3 regions of the Streptomyces sp. NPDC017529 genome follow, and region 1 is predicted to be linked to each of the others. Evidence: riboswitches for the same ligand, from Rfam matches in the RefSeq annotation. Region 1 holds a riboswitch; each other region holds the start of a gene.
What was found. Region 1 has a riboswitch for thiamine pyrophosphate ahead of thiO (glycine oxidase ThiO). Riboswitches for the same ligand answer to the same signal wherever they lie in the genome.
Positions count from the first base shown of each region.

Region 2: linked by a shared signal. The riboswitch ahead of thiC (phosphomethylpyrimidine synthase ThiC) and the one ahead of thiO (glycine oxidase ThiO) in region 1 are both predicted to bind thiamine pyrophosphate.
Region 3: linked by a shared signal. The riboswitch ahead of ACH4K4_RS22470 (thiamine ABC transporter substrate binding subunit) and the one ahead of thiO (glycine oxidase ThiO) in region 1 are both predicted to bind thiamine pyrophosphate.

Region 1 is NZ_JBIRJY010000006.1:360,038-366,322, forward strand. Features, by position in the region: gene thiE (thiamine phosphate synthase) at 1-58, opposite strand, end outside; gene ACH4K4_RS18545 (Rv2175c family DNA-binding protein) at 210-575, opposite strand; gene ACH4K4_RS18550 (NAD(P)/FAD-dependent oxidoreductase) at 646-1,929, opposite strand; TPP riboswitch at 2,102-2,215, shown strand; gene thiO (glycine oxidase ThiO) at 2,213-3,529, shown strand; gene thiS (sulfur carrier protein ThiS) at 3,526-3,744, shown strand; gene ACH4K4_RS18565 (thiazole synthase) at 3,754-4,548, shown strand; gene pknB (Stk1 family PASTA domain-containing Ser/Thr kinase) at 4,720-6,285, shown strand, end outside.
Region 2 is NZ_JBIRJY010000002.1:429,838-436,122, reverse strand. Features, by position in the region: gene ACH4K4_RS05655 (DUF5326 family protein) at 1-152, shown strand, start outside; gene ACH4K4_RS05650 (SsgA family sporulation/cell division regulator) at 833-1,258, shown strand; gene ACH4K4_RS05645 (YibE/F family protein) at 1,325-2,818, opposite strand; TPP riboswitch at 2,890-3,047, shown strand; gene thiC (phosphomethylpyrimidine synthase ThiC) at 3,041-4,819, shown strand; gene ACH4K4_RS05635 (hypothetical protein) at 4,968-5,873, opposite strand; gene ACH4K4_RS05630 (metallophosphoesterase) at 6,078-6,285, opposite strand, start outside.
Region 3 is NZ_JBIRJY010000008.1:241,936-248,220, reverse strand. Features, by position in the region: gene ACH4K4_RS22485 (hypothetical protein) at 1-816, shown strand, start outside; gene ACH4K4_RS22480 (ABC transporter ATP-binding protein) at 848-1,906, opposite strand; gene ACH4K4_RS22475 (ABC transporter permease) at 1,907-3,520, opposite strand; gene ACH4K4_RS22470 (thiamine ABC transporter substrate binding subunit) at 3,577-4,656, opposite strand; TPP riboswitch at 4,735-4,868, opposite strand; gene rlmN (23S rRNA (adenine(2503)-C(2))-methyltransferase RlmN) at 4,902-6,008, opposite strand; gene ACH4K4_RS22460 (phosphatidate cytidylyltransferase) at 6,143-6,285, opposite strand, start outside.

The DNA.
Region 1 (6,285 bases):
GGGCGTCCGTGCACAGGTAGAGCCGGGCGTCGGACAGGGCGTGGCGTGCGGTGGTCATCGGCGGGTCCCCCCAGGTAGGCGGCGTACGGGCCGGACCTTCCGGCCCGTACGCCCTAGTGGTGCGAAGACGGTCGCGGCCGCGGGTGCGATCGCGACGGCGAACGGCAGCGGACGCGCCCGAAGGAGCCCCCGCAGCCGTACAGGCGCTACTAGACGGCGAGCGCCTGGGCCCGGCGCTTCACCTCCGTACCGCGATTCTCACGCAGGGCCTGGGCGGGGGTGCCGGGCAGGGTTTCGTCGGCGGTGAAGAGCCACTCCAGCATCTCCTCGTCGGCGAAGCCGTCGTCCCGCAGGAGCGTGAGCGTCCCGACGAGGCCCTTGACGACCTTGCCGTCCTTGATGAAGTCGGCCGGCACGTGCAGGGCCCGGTTCTCGCCGCGGCGCACCGCGATCAGCTGGCCCTCCTTCACCAGCTGCCGCACACGCGTCACCTCCACGCCGATCATCTCGGCGATGTCGGGGAGGGTGAGCCAGGCGGGTACGAGTCCATCGATCTTTGCGTCAATCTCGGTCACAGGACAAGCCTGCCACCTCGCACTGACAGCCGGTAGCGGGGCATCGCCAAAGGTGCGCCGCGCGGGCCGCTCAGAGCACCGCCGACTTCAGCGGCACCGAGGCGTCCGCCGCCTTGTGCCGGTCCAGTGCCGCGCCCCGCTCGATGAGCTTGCGACCCTGGGCGAGGTCGCGCGGCCTGCCCACCGCGAGCAGGGCGACGAGCACGCCCTCGCGCAGCCAGATCACCGACCAGGCCGCGCTCGCCGGATCGCCGCGCCAGACCGTCTCGTCGGCGCCGGCGTGGTGCCCCGCGTACTGCACGAAGCGGCCGAACTGCTCGGACCAGAAGTACGGGACCGGGTCGTAGAGCGGGCCCTCCGCCTCGCCGCGGGCGATGGTGGCGGCGACCGTGCGCGGCCCCTGGAGGGCGTTGTCCCAGTGGTGGATCAGCAGCCGGCTGCCGTAGCGGGCGGACGGGAAGGAGGCGCAGTCGCCGACGGCGTACACGCCGGGGACCGAGGTGCGCAGCCGCTCGTCGGCCAGCACGGAGCGGTCCTCGGGTGACAGCTCGACGCCGGAGCCGGCCAGCCAGGAGGTCGCGGGCCTGGCGCCGATGCCGACGACGACCGCGTCGGCGGCCAGCGTCGTGCCGTCGGAGAGCGCCACCGCGCCGTCCGTGACGGCGGCGACCCTGGCGCCGGTGCGCAGCCGGGCGCCGCAGTCCTCGTACCAGGCCGCCATGGGGGCGGCGACCTCGGCGGGCAGCGCCCCGGCCAGCGGCCGGTCGGCGGCCTCGACGACGGTCACCCCGCAGCCCGCCTCGCGCGCCGCGGTGGCGAACTCGGCGCCGATCCAGCCCGCGCCGACCACCACGATCTCGCGCTGCCCGGCCAGTACGGGCCGCAGCCGCTCGGCGTCGTCGAGGGTGCGCAGCACGTGGACGTCCGGCAGGCCGGCGCCGCCGGGCAGGGTGACCGGTTCGGCGCCGGTGGCGATCACCAGGTGGTCGTACGGGAGCGGTCCGGCGTCGGTCTCGACCACCTGCGAGGCGGCGGCGAGCCCGGTGGCGCGCCGGCCGAGCAGCAGGTCGATGCCGAGCGCCGCGAAGTCCACGTCGAAGGCGGACCCGTCGGCCTTGCCGAGCAGTACGGCCTTGGACAGCGGCGGGCGGTCGTACGGCGCGTGGGGCTCGTCGCCGACCAGGGTGATCACCCCGCGCCAGCCCTGTTCGCGCAGGGCGACGGCGGTCTGCACGCCGGCCATTCCGGCGCCCACGACGACGACCCGCCGGGCGCGCTCGGCGGCGCGCTGGAGGGTGTCGTCCTCCTGGCGCGTGCGGTCCGGGTCCTGGGGAGGCTGGGTCTGCTCGCTCACCCGGCCAACTCTAGGACGGCGTGTCTCGCGGGCCGCAGCACCGCGCGACGAGATCTCTGACACAACGTCACGGTCCGTCACCCACCGGCACCCGCGAGAACCGGCCACGGCCCGGAGCGCGGGCCCGGTGCTCCCTTACGGCGCGCCCGGGACCCGTACTAGTGTGGCCGGTGAACGCACTCGCGGGAGCCCGGACGCACCGGGCTGAGAGGGAGGCTGCTGCGGCCTCCGACCGTACGAACCTGATCCGGGTCATGCCGGCGAAGGGAGGGGCTGGACACCCATGCATCCATCTGCACGGACCGCGGCACGGGCCGCCGCACCCCATACGGGCAGGGCCGGGCCGCCCGCGCCACACGTGTCACCCGGCTCCGGCGGGCACCCGGACGTACTCGTCGTCGGCGGCGGCGTCATCGGGCTGGTCACCGCCTGGCGGGCGGCCCAGCGCGGGCTGCGCACCGCCGTCGCCGACCCCGCGCCCGGCGGCGGCGCCGCCCGGGTCGCGGCCGGGATGCTGGCCGCCGTCACCGAACTGCACTACGGCGAGCAGACGCTGCTCGGCCTCAACCTCGCCTCCGCCCGCCGCTACCCGGACTTCGCCGCCGAGCTGGCCGAGGCCAGCGGCCGGGACATCGGCTACCGCCCGTGCGGCACCCTGGCCGTCGCACTGGACGCCGACGACCGCGCCTACCTGCGCGACCTGCACGCCCTCCAGCTCCGCAGCGGCCTGGACTCCGAGTGGCTGACCGGGCGCGAGTGCCGGCGCCTGGAGCCGATGCTCGCGCCGGGCGTGCGCGGCGGCCTGCGCGTGGACGGGGACCACCAGGTCGACCCGCGCCGGCTGGCGGCGGCGCTGCTCGCCGCCTGCGAGCGGGCCGGGGTCGCCTTCCACCGCACCACCGCCGAGCGGCTGACCGTCGAGCGGGGCCGCGCCACCGGTGCCGTACTGGCCGACGGCAGCCGCGTCACGGCCGGGCAGGTGGTGCTCGCCGCGGGCAGCAGCAGCGGTCGGCTGGCGGGCGTCCCGGGCGGCGTGCTGCCGCCGGTGCGCCCGGTCAAGGGCCAGGTGCTGCGGCTGCGCATGCCGGAGGTACTGCCCGGCGGCGTACCGTTCCTGTCCCGCACGGTACGGGCCGTGGTGCGCGGCGGCCCGGTCTATCTCGTACCGCGCGAGAACGGCGAACTGGTGCTCGGCGCCACCAGCGAGGAGCTGGGCTGGGACACCACGGTCACCGCCGGCGGGGTGTACGAGCTGCTGCGGGACGCACACGAGCTGGTGCCCGGCATCACCGAACTGCCGCTGGTCGAGACCCGCGCCGGACTGCGCCCCGGCTCGCCCGACAACGCGCCGCTGCTCGGCCCGACCGCGCTGCCGGGCCTGCTGGTGGCGACCGGCCACTACCGCAACGGCGTGCTCCTGACGCCCGTCACGGGCGACGCGATGGCGGCGGTGCTGACCGGCGGCCGGCTGCCGGAGGAGGCCCGGCCGTTCGCCCCCGACCGTTTCGCGCCGGAGCCGCCCGCGCACGCCTCCGCGGCGCCGCCCGGCGCCGCGCCCCGCCCCGTGCCCGCCCCCGCCTCCCAGGAGCAGCCCGCATGACCGTCACCACACCCATCACCGTCTCCGTGAACGGTGAGCCCCGCGAGTTCCCCGGAGGGCTCACCCTCGACCGGCTCGTCGCCGGCCTCACCACGGCGCCCGGCGGCGTGGCAGCGGCCGTCAACGAAGCCGTGGTACCGCGTGGCCAGTGGCCCGCCACCCCGCTCGGCGACGGCGACCGCGTCGAGGTCCTCACCGCAGTCCAGGGAGGCTGATTCCCCGTCATGGCCGACGATCTGCTCACCATCGCCGACACCACCTTCGACTCCCGGCTGATCATGGGCACCGGCGGGGCGACCAGTCTCGACGTACTGGAGCGGGCGCTGCTCGCCTCCGGTACGGAGCTGACGACGGTCGCCATGCGCCGCCTGGACCCGACCGTGCAGGGCTCGGTGCTGTCCGTACTGGAACGGCACGGCATCCGGGTGCTGCCGAACACCGCGGGCTGCTTCACCGCCGGCGAGGCCGTCCTCACCGCCCGGCTGGCCCGTGAGGCGCTCGGCACCGACTGGATCAAGGTGGAGGTGGTCGCCGACGAGCGCACCCTGCTGCCGGACCCGGTCGAGCTGCTGGACGCCGCCGAGACGCTGGTGGACGACGGCTTCACCGTGCTGCCCTACACCAGCGACGACCCGGTGCTGGCCCGCAAGCTGGAGGACGTGGGCTGCGCCGCGATCCTGCCGCTGGGCTCCCCGATCGGGTCCGGGCTGGGCATCCGCAACCCGCACAACTTCCAGCTGATCACCGAGCGGGCCCGGGTGCCGGTGATCCTGGACGCGGGCGCGGGCACCGCCTCCGACGTGGCCCTGGCCATGGAGCTGGGCTGTGCGGGGGTGATGCTGGCCTCCGCGGTGACCCGTGCGCAGGAGCCCGTGCTGATGGCGGAGGCGATGCGGCATGCCGTCGAGGGCGGCCGGCTGGCGTTCCGCGCGGGGCGGATGCCGCGCCGCCACTACGCGGAGGCCTCCTCGCCCACGGAGGGCATGGCCGCGCTGGACCCGGAGCGGCCCGCTTTCTGACGCGCCGCGGCGGCGCCGCCCCGGGGGCGCCGCCCGGACCGGCCGAAAAGGGGCATCCGGCGCGACCCGCCCACGCCCGGCCATAGGGCCTGTCACCGTTCGGCTTCAGTACGGCCCGGGCGCCGGGCGGGGCGTCGGAGCCCCGCCCGACGGCTCGTAGACTCGTCTGCCGTGGATACGACCCTTCAGGACCCCCTGGTCGGGCAGCTGCTCGACGGCCGCTACCAGGTGCAGGCGCGCATCGCCGCCGGCGGCATGGCCACGGTCTACCGGGCCGTGGACACCCGGCTGGACCGGGTGCTCGCCCTGAAGGTGATGCACCCGGCGCTGGCGGCGGACGCGGCGTTCGTCGACCGCTTCATCCGCGAGGCCAAGTCCGTCGCCCGGCTCGACCACCCCAACGTGGTGGGCGTCTTCGACCAGGGCACCGACGGCACGTACGTCTACCTGGCGATGGAGTACGTCGCCGGCTGCACGCTGCGTGACGTGCTGCGGGAGCGGGGCGCCCTCCAGCCGCGGGCCGCGCTGGACATCCTGGAGCCCATCCTGGCCGCGCTGGGCGCCGCGCACCGGGCCGGGCTGGTGCACCGGGACATGAAGCCGGAGAACGTGCTGATCGGCGACGACGGCCGGGTCAAGGTCGCCGACTTCGGCCTCGTACGGACCGTGGGCACGCACACCACCGCCTCCACCGGCACGCTCCTGGGAACCGTCTCCTACCTGGCGCCCGAGCAGATCGAGGACGGCACGGCCGGGCCGCCCGCCGACGTCTACGCCTGCGGTGTGGTGCTGTTCGAGATGCTGACCGGCGGCAAGCCGCACACCGGCAGCAACGCGGCCCAGGTCCTCTACCAGCACCTGCACGAGGACGTGCCGGCCCCGTCCGCGTACGCGCCGGAGCTGGCGCCGCAGCTTGACGACCTGGTCGCCGCGGCGACCGCACGCCGCCCCGAGCTGCGCCCGCAGGACGCGGTGACGCTGCTCGCGCAGGCCCGCACGGCCCGCGCCGAGCTGTCCGACGCGCAGTTGGACGCGGTGCCCCCGCAGGCGATCGAGGCACCGGAGGACGGCTCCGGGGCGGGTTCCGAGGACCGTACGAGCGTGCTGCCGCGGGTCGCCGCCGTGCAGCCGCCGCTCCCGCTGGAGGAGCCGCTGAACCGCACCAGCAGGCTGGAGACGCCTCCCGTCCCGCCGGCGCCGGTGCCGGCGGCCGAGCAGACCACCCGGCTGCGGCCTGCGGCCGCTGCGCCGCGGTCCGGCGCGGTGGCCGGTCTGCTGCGGACGCGCCGCAAGACGGCCTCGGTGATCGCCGCCGTGCTGCTCGTCCTGCTGGTGGGCGCGGGTGTCTGGTACATCAACTCCGGGCAGTTCACCACGGTCCCCGCGGTGCTGGACATGACGCAGGCCAAGGCGGAGCAGACGCTGCGCGCCGAGGGCCTGGACGTGAGGGTCGAGCACGCCTACAGCCCGAACGTGGAGCGCGGGCACGTCATGGCCACGGATCCGGAGACCGGCAAGCGCATCCGCGGTACGGGAACGGTCACCCTCACGCTCTCCAAGGGCCCCGAGATCGTCCAGGTGCCCGATCTGGCCGGGACGCCGGTGGCGGACGCCAAGCGCAAGCTGCGCGACCTGGGGCTGACGGTCGGCACGGTGCGCAAGGAGTTCTCCGACGAGGTCGCCAAGGGCTCGGTGATCGCCAGCGACCCGGCGGCGGGCAGCAAGCGCCGCCCGGAC
Region 2 (6,285 bases), on a different contig from region 1:
TGGTGTTCGGCAGCCTGATCGCCAGTGCGGTCGGGTTCCTGATCGGCCTGCTCTTCAAGGTGCTGATAGCGGTGGCATTGATCGCCGGCGTGGTCTACCTGGTGCGCAGGCTCACGGGCTCGTCGTCCTCGTCCTCGCGCGGCGACTGGTGACCTCCCGGCGGCCACGCCGGGAACCGGGCCGGGCCTGACGATCACGGCTCGGTCCGGCCCGGTCCGACGATCGCGGCCCCAGCTTCCCACGCCCCGCTCCTTCCCAGGAGCGGGGCGTTCCGCTTTCCGCCGACCGGGCCGGGCCGGGGCCGCGTCACCCGGCCCCTTCGGCGGGGCCGTCCTGCCCCGGTGACCGACCAGGGGATTGGCGTTGGCAATGGTGAACGGTGAATCCGTTCTCGCCTGCCGGTGCGGTTCGACGAGGAGGACGGGACAGGCCACTTGGCCCGTCACCCGGTGCGGCTGCGGCCGCCGGCGCCGTACTCCGCGCGCCCGAGGGTGCCCTGCTGCACCGCCCGGACGCCGTCCGCCGCGCCCAATTCGCCTATGTGCAACCGAAATATGCCGTGGGCACAGTATGCTCAGCGCTCCCGGTCCAGGTCGGTTCGGCGGCCGCGACCATGGCGGTTTCCCTTCCCGCGAGCGATGCTCAACGCCTACACTGCGTTACCGTCCGAATACGCAGGATGGTGAAGGCGGCGCGCTCACGACATTCGCTTCTCTCTCGGTATTTGAAAGATCACTCCTTGTGATCCGCTTGCGCGTGACAGACGATGGCGTCAATGAGGCCAAGAGGGATGATTCCTGGCCATCTCCGACCAAGTACGGGGCAGAGGTTGATGACCGACACAGTTCAGGCAGAAGTGATCATGAGCTTCCTCGTGTCAGAGGAGCTCGCTTTCCGTATCCCGGTGGAGCTGTACTTCGACCGCGCGGATCCCTATGCGGTCAGCTTCACCTTCGACCTTCCCGGCGATGTGCCCGTGACCTGGGCGTTCAGCCGGGAGCTGCTGCTGGACGGGCTGAGCAAGCCGTCCGGCGAGGGCGACGTACGCATCGAGCCGTCCTCCTCCGAACATCTCAGCGACGTCTTCATCGGCCTGCAGGTGGCGGACGAACGGGCGTTGTTCCGCGCCGGTGCCCCACCGCTGGTGGCCTTCTTGGACCGCACGGACCGATTGGTGCCGATCGGGGAGGAAGAGGTGTGCGACACGCTCGAATCGACATTGGACCGGATTCTTTCCGAGGCGCAGAAGGCGGGGTGAAGCCGCGCGGCCCGGGCGGTGACGGGACGGTGACATGTGACGCGGAGTGACGGGTCTCCGGCCGGATCAGCGTGCGCGCCGCCGCCTGCCGCGGCCGCCGAGCACCGGTTGCCGGCTCGTACCGCCGTCCGGCTCCGGTCCCCGACCCGCACCGACCCGTTGGGCGCCCCGGCCCCCGGCGCCCCGCCCCGGTCCCCCGCCTGCCGTCCGCCGCGTGCCCCGGCCCGCCGGCCGCCCCGCGTCCCGGTCCGCCGAGACGACCAGCACGGCCAGCAGCGTCGTCAGCGGTACGGACGCGACCAGTCCGATGCTGCCCACCAGCGTGCGGACGACCTCCTCCGCGACCACCTCGCTCGTGGCGACGGTACCGACGCTGCTCTGTGCGATCGAGAACAGCAAAAGCAGGGGCAGCGCCGCACCCGCGTAAGCGAGTACGAGCGTGTTGACGACGGACGCGATGTGATCGCGCCCGATCCGCATCGCCGCTCCGTAGAGCTTGCGGCGGCTCGCCGACGGATCGGCCTCCTTCAACTCCCAGACCGCCGCGGTCTGGGTGACCGTCACGTCGTCGAGCACGCCCAGCGACCCGATGATGATGCCCGCCAGCAGCAGGCCGCGGATCTCGATGTCGGGGTACAGGCCGTGCACCAGCCCGGTCTGGTCGTCGGTGTTGCCGGTCAGCAGGGCCCACCCGATGAAGAGCGAGCCGAGCAGGCCGATGAGCAGCAGCGACGCGAGCGTGCCGAGCACGGCTACGGACGTTCGGGCCGTCAGCCCGTGGCACATGTACAGCGCGACCAGCATGATCGCGCTGCCTCCGACGACCGCGACCACCAGCGGGTTCGAACCCTGGAGGATGGCGGGCAGGATGAACAGCGTCAGCACGCCGAAGCTCACGACGAGCGCGACCAGTGCCAGCACCCCGCGCAGCCGGCCGACCACGACCACCGCCAGCGCGAAGATCGCGGCGAGCACCCACATCGGGAACGTCCGGTCGACGTCCGTGACCGCATACTGCAGGTCCTTGGGCGCCTTGGGCGAGTAGGCGACCACGACTTTCTGGCCAACCGTGTAGTGGCGTGTGGCGTCGGGCGTCACGATCGCCTCGAACCGCCGGCCCGTGTCCTTGCCGGTGGTCACCTCGATGACCGCCCGCTCGCAGTGCGTTGCCTGCCGGGTGTCCGAGGGGCCGGACTGCTGCTGCGGCCCCGGCTGCTGCTGGGCGTGGACGTCCGCGCAGTTCACCTCCTCGACCTTGGCCACCTTCGCCTTCTCGGTGGGCTGGTCGAAGCCGACACCGGTCGGCTTGTGGCCGGGTGCGCCGCCCGGCCACAGCACGACCAGACCGGCCACGACGGCGGCGGCGAACGGGATCAGCACCGCCGCGATGACCTTGCGCAGATGCCGGGATACCGGGGCCGCGGGGCCGTGCCCGTGGCCATGTCCGTGCGCGTGCCCGTGTCCTGGCGGGTGCGGCGGCTGCGCACGATCACCGTCCGGACCGGGCGCCGGATGGGAAGCGTGGTGGTGCGCGGAGTGCGGGGGCTCGTTGCTGGTCACCGCCCGATCATCGCAAGAACTGGCAGGGCCCCCTGGTCACCGCGCCATATCGGCGGCTACCGTGGTGCCACCTTTGCAATCGCGGGAGCTCGGAGCACCGGGCTGAGAGGGCGCTGATCCCCGTACGGAACGTCCGGCCGAAGCCGGAACCGCCGTCACGGACTTGCTGCGTCGACCGCCGAACCTGTTACCGGGTAATGCCGGCGTAGGGAGTGGGTCTTCATGACTCTGCAGGATGCACGCACGCCCGAAAACGGTCAGGTCTCCGCCAAGGAGATCGGCTGGCACAAGGGCTACCTCACCGGATCGCGGCCCGACCTGAAGGTCCCGGTCCGTCGTGTGCACCTCACCAACGGCAAGGACGTGACGCTTTACGACACGTCAGGGCCGTACACCGACCCCAACATCGAAACCGACGTCCGCCGCGGCCTGGCGCCGCTGCGGGAGAACTGGATCATCAGCAGGGGAGATACCGAGGAGTACGCGGGCAGGCCACCGAGGCCCGAGGACGACGGCCTCAAGCACACCTCGCCGCGCGGCGGCCTGAAGAACCTCGACGCGGTCTTCCCGGGTCGCCCCCGGCAGCCTCGCCGGGGCCGCGGCGGCGCGGCGGTCACCCAGCTCGCGTACGCGCGCCGGGGCGAGGTCACGGCGGAGATGGAGTACGTCGCGATCCGCGAGAACGTCACTCCGGAGTTCGTGCGGGACGAGATCGCGGCCGGCCGGGCCGTACTGCCCGCCAACGTCAACCACCCGGAGATCGAGCCGATGATCATCGGCAAGAACTTCCTGGTGAAGGTCAACGCGAACATCGGCAACTCCGCCGTCACGTCCTCCATCGAGGAGGAGGTGGAGAAGATGACCTGGGCGACCCGCTGGGGCGCCGACACGGTCATGGACCTGTCCACCGGCCGCAACATCCACACCACCCGCGAGTGGGTGCTGCGCAACTCCCCCGTCCCCATCGGCACCGTCCCCCTCTACCAGGCACTGGAGAAGGTGGACGGCAAGGCCGAGGAACTGACCTGGGACATCTACAAGGACACGGTCATCGAGCAGGCGGAGCAGGGCGTGGACTACATGACCGTCCACGCCGGCGTCCTGCTGCGCTACGTCCCCCTCACGGCCCGCCGCAAGACCGGCATCGTCTCGCGCGGCGGCTCGATCATGGCGGCGTGGTGCCTGGCCCACCACAAGGAGTCGTTCCTCTACACCCACTTCGAGGAACTCTGCGAGATCCTCGCCTCCTACGACGTCACGTACTCCCTCGGCGACGGCCTGCGCCCCGGCTCCATCGCGGACGCCAACGACGAGGCGCAGTTCGCGGAGCTGCGGACGCTCGGCGAGCTGAACTCGATCGCCAAGCGGCACGGCGTGCAGACGATGATCGAGGGCCCGGGACACGTCCCGATGCACAAGATCAAGGAAAACATCGACCTCCAGCAGGAGATCTGCGAAGAGGCGCCGTTCTACACGCTCGGCCCGCTGACCACCGACGTCGCGCCCGCGTACGACCACATCACCTCCGGGATCGGCGCGGCGATGATCGCGTGGTGGGGTACGGCGATGCTCTGCTACGTCACGCCCAAGGAACACCTGGGCCTGCCGGACCGGGACGACGTCAAGACCGGCGTCATCACGTACAAGATCGCGGCGCACGCGGCGGACCTCGCCAAGGGCCACCCGGGCGCCCAGGACTGGGACGACGCGCTGTCCGACGCGCGCTTCGAGTTCCGCTGGGAGGACCAGTTCAACCTGGCCCTCGACCCGGACACGGCCCGCGCCTTCCACGACGAGACGCTGCCGGCGGAACCGGCGAAGACGGCGCACTTCTGCTCCATGTGCGGCCCGAAGTTCTGCTCCATGAAGATCTCCCAGGACATCCGCCGCGAACACGGCGGCGACCTGGCGGTCGGCACGGACGCGGAGGCGGGCATGGCCGAGAAGTCACGGGAGTTCGCGGCGGCGGGGAACCGGGTGTACCTGCCGATCGCGGAGTGACCTTTCCGCACGTTGGATCCGGGCCCGGAGCCGCGCGTACACCGTGCGGCTCCGGGCCCGGAGCCGTGCGTCGGTACCTGTGCCTGCGGGACGCCGCGGGGGCCAGGTGCCGTTGCCCCCGCGGTGGAAGTGCGGCGGTGCGTGGGCGCTATTCGGGATGGTGGTCGGGGCCGCCGTAGTCGGGGCTGGTGAAATCCGGGCTGGTGAAGCGGGGCCGGGGAGCGGCGGGCGGGCCGCCGTCCGGGCTGGTGAAGTCCGGGCTGGTGAAGCCCAGGCTCGGCATCCGGCCGCCGTCCACTGCGCGGCGCGGTACGTACCGGGCCGTGCCGCGGCCGTTGACGGCGGCCGGATCGGCCAGGGCCTCGCGCAGGAACGGCAGGATGCCGCGTTCCAGGAGCGCCTGCCGCCAGGCGTCCCGGGCGAGGTCCACCTCCCGGGTCCGGGCGCCCAGGCCGTCGCCGGTGCGTGGGGCGCGCAGCGACGTCGAGCCGTTGCGCCAGGCCGCGTAGACCAGGCTCGCCATCGCGACGAGCGCCCCGGCGGCGGTGACCGCCGCGAAGACCCAACCCACGCTGATCAGGGGCTGGGCGGCGGACGGGTCGGTGCCGACGGTGCGCAGCACGTACCCGATGAGCAGGAAGAGCACGGCGGCGATCCCCGCCAGCACCGGCGCCAGTACCGTGATCATCGCGGCCAGCCCGGCGCCCGAGGGCTCGGCGACCTCCCCCACGGTCGTGGCGAGATCGATGCCCGGGCTGCCCGCCGACGCGCCTTTCTCCTCGCGGCCTTCCACGCCTCCGGCTTCCGGTGCGGGTGCCGGAGCGCGCAGTTCGTCGCGGAGCCGTACGTAGTGTCGGTATTCGGCCGTCGCACACGCGGCGATGGCGGTTGTGGCGCTGAGCGCCATGGTGCGCAACTGCTCGGTATTGAGGTGCTTTCCCGCCGCGGACACCAGGTCCTTCCGGTAATCCGCGGTGCGCAGCGCCTCGTCGAGGAGCCGCGCGAATTCCGCGCGGTCCTCGTTCAGCAGGTGCGGAGCGCTGTTCATGTGCATCCCCCGATGCTCCGTAGGGCCGTACAGGCCGGCGTGGGCCGGGCAGTGGGCGGAAACGGAGGAGAGCCTGCTACGGATAGACCGATGGTAGAGCGCCTCCGGCACGGGGTGACAGGGTGTTTGCGGAAATAGGGACCGCCACGCCCCCGCTCGGGCCCCGTCGCGCCACTTCCCTACCTGCCGCTACCCCTGCCCGGATAACGGTCAGCCAGTCAGGGGAAGTTGGACGACCAGTAGCTTTCCGGCCATGGTGATCCCGCCGTCCATGGCGATGGCGAGCCCGTCGGCGTAGACGTGCGGCCCTTCGACGGCGACCCCCTCGCCTTCGTCGTCCTCGCCGCCGACCTCGCCGAGGAGGTACGGGATGGGGCTGTGGCCGTGCACGACGCGCCCGCCGCCGTAGGTGTCGAGG
Region 3 (6,285 bases), on a different contig from region 1:
GCGGTGACCTGGGAATTCATGGTCGGCACGGTGCTGGACTTCGTGGGCTTCGGCCTCGGCGCGCTGGCCGCGCGGCTGCTGCCGCTCTTCCTCTCCCAGACCGTCATCAGCGCCAATCTGGTGATCACCGCCGTACTGAGCATCAAGCTCCTCGGCATCCGGCTGAACCGGCCCGAGTGGGCTTCCATCGCCGTGGTCTGCTCGGCGCTGGTGCTGCTGGCCACGGCGGCCGGCCCGGAGGGCGGCGGTGACGCCTCGACGACCACGCACTGGTGGCTGCTGGCCGCCTCGGTCCTGCTCATCGGCGGTGGCACGCTGGTCGTCCGCCTGCTCGGCAGCCGCGCCGCGATCCTCGCCGGCCTGCTGTCCGGCCTGGGCTTCGGCGCCCTCGGCGTCGGCGTACGCGTCCTGAACGGCGTCGACCCGTTCAACCTGCCCACGCTCCTGGCCGACCCGGCCCTTTACGCCATTCTCGTCGCCGGCATCGGCGGCATGTACCTGCACACGGTCGCCCTCCAGATCGGTTCGGTCAACGGCGCCACGGCGGCGCTGGTGGTGGGCGAAACGGTGGTACCGGGCATCCTCGGGGTGCTGTGGCTGGGCGACTCCTCCCGGCCGGGCTTCGCCTGGATGGCGGTGCTCGGCTTCGTCGTGGCGGTGGCCGGCGCCGTCGCCGTCGCCTGGTTCGGCGAGCCGGAGGACGGCGGCGCGGCCGCGGCCGTACCGGCTCCCGCGGAGGAAGCGAAGACGCTGGACGGGCCGTCGGCCGGAAGCGACGCCCGGACCGCGGCGGGCAGCCGCACCAGCTCCTCGTAGCGCGCCCGCCGACCCCACGGGTGGGCGTCCCTCAGCGGTTCAGGACCACGACGTCCTCGGCCGTGAAGGTGACGCCCACCCGCTCTCCGTCTTCCGGGGCGTCCCGCAGCGCGCAGGCCGCCTCCAACCGCGGTCCGGAGTCCGGCTGGAGGAGCAGGGCGACGTGGGTGCCGCGGAACGTGCGCGCCGCCACCGTGCACGGCAGCCCGTCCGCGGCAGCCGTGATCCCCACCCCGGCCGGGCGCACCAGGAGGCGGCACGGGCCGTCCGGCGCGTCTTCCGGTACCGGGACCTTGCCCCACGGGGTGTCGGCGGCCCCGCCCCGCACGGTCGCCTCCACCACGTTGTCGAAGCCCAGGAAGCGGGCGACGAACTCGGTGGCGGGGCGCTGCCAGACCTCCAGCGGAGTGCCGCTCTGCGCGATCCGCCCCTCCCTCATGACCACCACCCGGTCGGCCAGCGCGAAGGCTTCACCCTGGTCGTGCGTCACGGCCAGCACGGTCGTACCCAGCTCGCCGAAGACCCTCCGCAGTTCGACGACCAGGCGCTCACGCAGGCCGCGGTCGAGCTGGCCGAGCGGCTCGTCCAGCATCAGCAGCCGCGGCCGCGGTGCGAGTGCGCGGGCCAGCGCGACCCGCTGCTGTTCGCCGCCGGACAGCGCCGCCACGGCGCGCCGCTGGGCGCCCGGCAGGCCGACCAGGTCCAGGAGTCCGGCAACCGTACGCTCCTGTTCGGCACGTGACGCGCCGCGCATGCGCAGGCCGAAGGCCACGTTGCCGCCGACGTCGCGCTGCGGGAAGAGCTGGTGGTCCTGGAACATCAGCCCGACGCCACGGCGGTGCGTGGGCACGCCCGACTGGTCCCGTCCTTCCAGGAAGACGCGCCCCGCGTCGGCGGCTTGCAGTCCCGCCACGACCCTCAGAAGAGTGGACTTGCCGCTGCCGCTGGGCCCCAGCACACACACGATCTCCTGCGCGGCGACGCTCAGGCCGACCGCGTCCAGCGCCGGCGGCTGCCCGGCGCGGAAGCGGACGGTGACGTCGTCCAGCCGCAGCAGCGCCTCGTCCGCGGTGCCAGTGTGTTCCGCCATCTAAAACTCTCCGGCCTGATCGGTACGGATGCGCTCCAGCGCCAGCAGCGCGCCCGCGCACACCACCATCAAGATCGTCGACAGGGCCATCGCCTGTCCGTAGTTCAGTTCTCCCGCACGTCCCAGCAGCCTCGCCACGGCCACCGGCAGGGTCGGTGCGTCCGGCCGGGCGATGAAGACCGTCGCGCCGAACTCGCCGAGCGACACGGCGAAGGCGAAACCGGCGGCGATCAGCAGCGCGCGCCGTACCAGCGGCAGGTCGACCTCCCGCCACACGCGCCACGGCGAGGCCCCCAGCACCGCCGCCGCCTCCCGCAGCCGCCCGTCCACCGCGCGCAGCACGGGCAGCATGGTCCGTACGACGAACGGCACTCCGACCAGCGCCTGCGCCAGTGGTACGAGCCACCACGAGGAGCGCAGATCCAGCGGCGGCTTGTCGAGAGTGATCAGAAAACCGAAGCCGACGGTCACGGCCGACACTCCGAGGGGCAGCATCAGCAACGCGTCGAAGCCACGCACCAGCCTGCCGCCCCGCCTGGTCAGCGCTGCCGCCGCCAGCCCGCCCACCACCAGGGCGATCAGCGTGGCGGCGGCCCCGTAGGCGAGCGAGTTCCACAGGGCGTCCAGCGGGGCGACGGCGAAGGTGCTGTCCATGGAGGCAGCGGATTGCAACGCCCGGTAGAACGTGAACCCGTAGCCGTCCGGCCCGGCGAAGGACCGCTCGACCAGCACCGCCAGGGGCGCCACCAGCAGCACCGCGATCACGGCGAGCGTCCCCCACAGCAGCGCCCACTGGCCGGCGCCCCGGGGCCGCCGCACCGTCTGCGCCGGGTCGACGAGCGTGAGGGCGGTCTCCCGCCGCCGTACGGTCCAGGCGTGCAGCGCCAGGAGTGCCAGCACGGCGGCGAACTGGAGCAACGTCAGGACGGCGGCGGTCGGCAGGTCCAGGAAGTCGGCGGTCTGCCGGTAGATCTCCACCTCCAGGGTGGAGAACCTCGGCCCGCCCAGGATCTGCACCGCCCCGAAGGAGGTGAAGGTGAACAGGAAGACCATCAGGGCGGCGGCCGCGACGGCCGGTCCCAGCGCGGGCAGCGTCACCCGCCGCCACGCGTTCCAGCGCGACGCGCCCAGCACCCGGGCCGCTTCCTCCTGCCGGGGGTCGAGTTGCCCCCAGAGGCCCGCGACGGTCCGTACGACCACCGCGTAGTTGAAGAACACGTGCGCCAGCAGGATCGCCCACACCGAGGTGTCCAGCCGTACGCCCCACAGGTCGTCCAGCACGCCGCCGCGCCCGACCAGCGCCAGGAACGCCGAACCCACCACCACCGTCGGCAGCACGAACGGCACCGCGACCACGGACCGCAGCAACTGCTTCCCGGGGAAATCGAAGCGCGCGAAGACATACGCGCCGGGGAGCGCGATCAGCAGCGTGAGCGCGGTCGAGGCCGCCGCCTGCCAGACCGTGAACCACAGGACGTGCAGGACGTCCGGGTCGGACAGCACCTCGCCGACCCGGCCCAGCTGCCACTGCCCGCCGTCCTTGAGCCCCCGCCCGACGATCGCGGCGACCGGATAGGCGAAGAAGAGCGCGAAGAAGGCCAGCGGCAGGGCCATCAGGGCCAGCCGCGCCGCCGTCCCCCGTGAGTGCCGCGCCCGCTTCGCGGGGCCGGTTACTTCAGAACGAGCGAGGACCACTGCTTGATCCACTGTTCGCGGTTCGCGGCGATCTTCTCCGGGGCCACCGTCTCCGGCTTGTCGATCTTCCGGCCGTACTTGGTGAACAGCTCCGGAACCTGCGCGTCCGTACGCGCCGGGTTGACGAACATCTGGAGCGGCACGTCCTCCTGGAACTGCTTGCTCAGCAGGAAGTCCAGCAGGGCCTTGCCGCCCTTCTCGTTCTTGGCGCCCTTGAGCAGCCCCGCGAACTCGACCTGCCGGAAGCAGGTGCCGGCCGCGACGCCGGTGGGCGCCTCCTTCGGCTGCGGCTTCTTGCCGAGCACCTCCACCGGCGGGCTCGACGCGTACGAGACCACCAGGGGCTTGTCCCCCTTGCCCCGGCCCGCCGCCGAACCCGAGAACCGTTCGTTGTACGCCTGCTCCCAGCCGTCCACGACCTCGACGCCGTTGTCCTTGAGCTTCTTCCAGTAGTCCTGCCAGCCGGACTCGCCGTACTTGGCGATGGTGCCGAGCTGGAAGGCGAGCCCCGGCGACGACGTGGCGGAGTTCTCGGTGACCAGCAGGCCCTTGTACTCGGGCTTGAGCAGGTCGTCGAACGTCTCGGGCGGCGCGATCCGGTGCTCGGCGAAGTAGGCGCGGTCGTAGTTGACGCAGGTGTCGCCGTAGTCCACCGGCGTCACCCGGTGCCCGGCCTTGTCAAGCTGGAGTTCGCCGGGGACGCTCGCCAGCCCCTTGGCCTCGTACGGGCTGAAGATGCCTTCCTTCAGGCCGCGCGACAGCAGCGTGTTGTCGATGCCGAAGAAGACATCGCCCTGCGGGTTGTTCTTCGACAGGATCGCCTGGTTGACGGCCTTGCCCGCGTCGCCGCCCTTGAGCACGTTCACCTTGTAGCCGGTCTGCTTGGTGAACTCCTCCAGGACGGACTTGGAGGCGTTGAAGGAGTCGTGGCTGACGAGCGTGACGGTCTTCGGGTCCGTACTGCCGCCGCTGCCGCCCGAGCCGCACGCGGCGAGCGCCGTCATGCCGGCCGCGACCGCCAGCGCGGTGACGGTGATCCTTCTGGTGGTGCTCACTGGATTCCTCCTGGCTGGCCAGGAAGAGACGCGGCCCCGCCCGGCACTTCGCGAGGAAGGCCGGGCGGGGCGCAACAGCATGAGTGACGACCGAACTTCCTACCCGGAATGACCCGGGCGAGGTTCAAGGGTCTGCGGCACCTCGTGTCCGTGACGCTCGGTCCGTGACACTGCCGCACTCTCAGCGCTGTGGCGCTCCCCTGTCGGAATGTGCATTTGTTCGATCACACCGTACCAGCGGACGGTCAGCGCTCCGAGGCCGCGAGCTGCCCGCAGGCGCCGTCGATCTCCTGCCCGCGCGTGTCGCGGACGGTCACCGGCACCCCGTGCGCGGCGATGGCCTCGACGAACGCCTTCTCGTCCTCGGGGCGCGAGGCGGTCCACTTCGAACCGGGCGTCGGGTTGAGAGGGATCAGGTTGACGTGCACCCGCTTGCCCTTGAGCAGGCGGCCCAGCAGGTCACCGCGCCACGCCTGGTCGTTGATGTCCCGGATCAGCGCGTACTCGATCGAGATCCGCCGCCCGGACTTCTCCGCGTACTCCCAGGCCGCGTCCAGCACCTCACGCACCTTCCAGCGCGTGTTGACCGGTACGAGCGTGTCGCGCAGCTCGTCGTCGGGCGCGTGCAGCGACACCGCGAGCCGGCACTTCAGGCCCTCGTCCGCGAACCGCAGCATCGCCGGGACGAGACCCACCGTGGACACGGTGATGCCGCGCTGGGAAAGCCCCACCCCGTCGGGCTCCGGGTCGGTCAGCCGCCGGATCGCGCCCACGACCCGGTTGTAGTTCGCCAGCGGCTCGCCCATGCCCATGAAGACGACGTTGGACAGCCGGGCCGGCCCGCCCGGAACCTCGCCGTCGCGCAGCGCCCGCATGCCGTCGACGATCTGGTGAACGATCTCGGCGGTCGAGAGGTTCCGGTCCAGCCCCGCCTGCCCCGTCGCGCAGAACGGGCAGTTCATGCCGCATCCGGCCTGTGACGAGATGCACATCGTGACCCGGTCCGGGTAGCGCATCAGCACCGACTCCACGAGGGTGCCGTCGTGCAGCTTCCACAGCGTCTTGCGCGTGGTGTCGTCGTCACAGGAGATGTGCCGCACCACACTCATCAGCTCGGGCAGCAACGCCGACGCCAGCTTCTCCCGCGCCGCGGCCGGGATGTCCGTCCACTCCGCCGGGTCGTGCGCGTACCGGGCGAAGTAGTGCTGCGACAGCTGCTTGGCGCGGAACGGCTTCTCACCGGCCGCGGCCACGGCTTCGCGCCGCTCGGCGGGGGTGAGATCGGCAAGGTGCCGCGGCGGCTTCTTGGCTCCGCGCGGCGCGACGAAAGTGAGTTCTCCGGGCTTAGGCATGGTTCTTCCAGTGTCGCAGACGTAAGAGGTGCCGATCGCCGCCTCGGCAACCCGGCCTGACCTGCGGTTTTCCATATGCGTGAGGGGCCCGCCACGCAGCGCGGCGAGCCCCTCACACGTACGGTGGACCTCTGTCAGCCGGAGCCGACGAAGATGACGTACAGCAGCCACACGACCGGGGCGGTCGGCAGGAGCGAGTCCAGGCGGTCCATGATGCCGCCGTGGCCGGGCAGCAGCGTGCCCATGTCCTTGATGCCGAGATCGCGCTTGATCATGG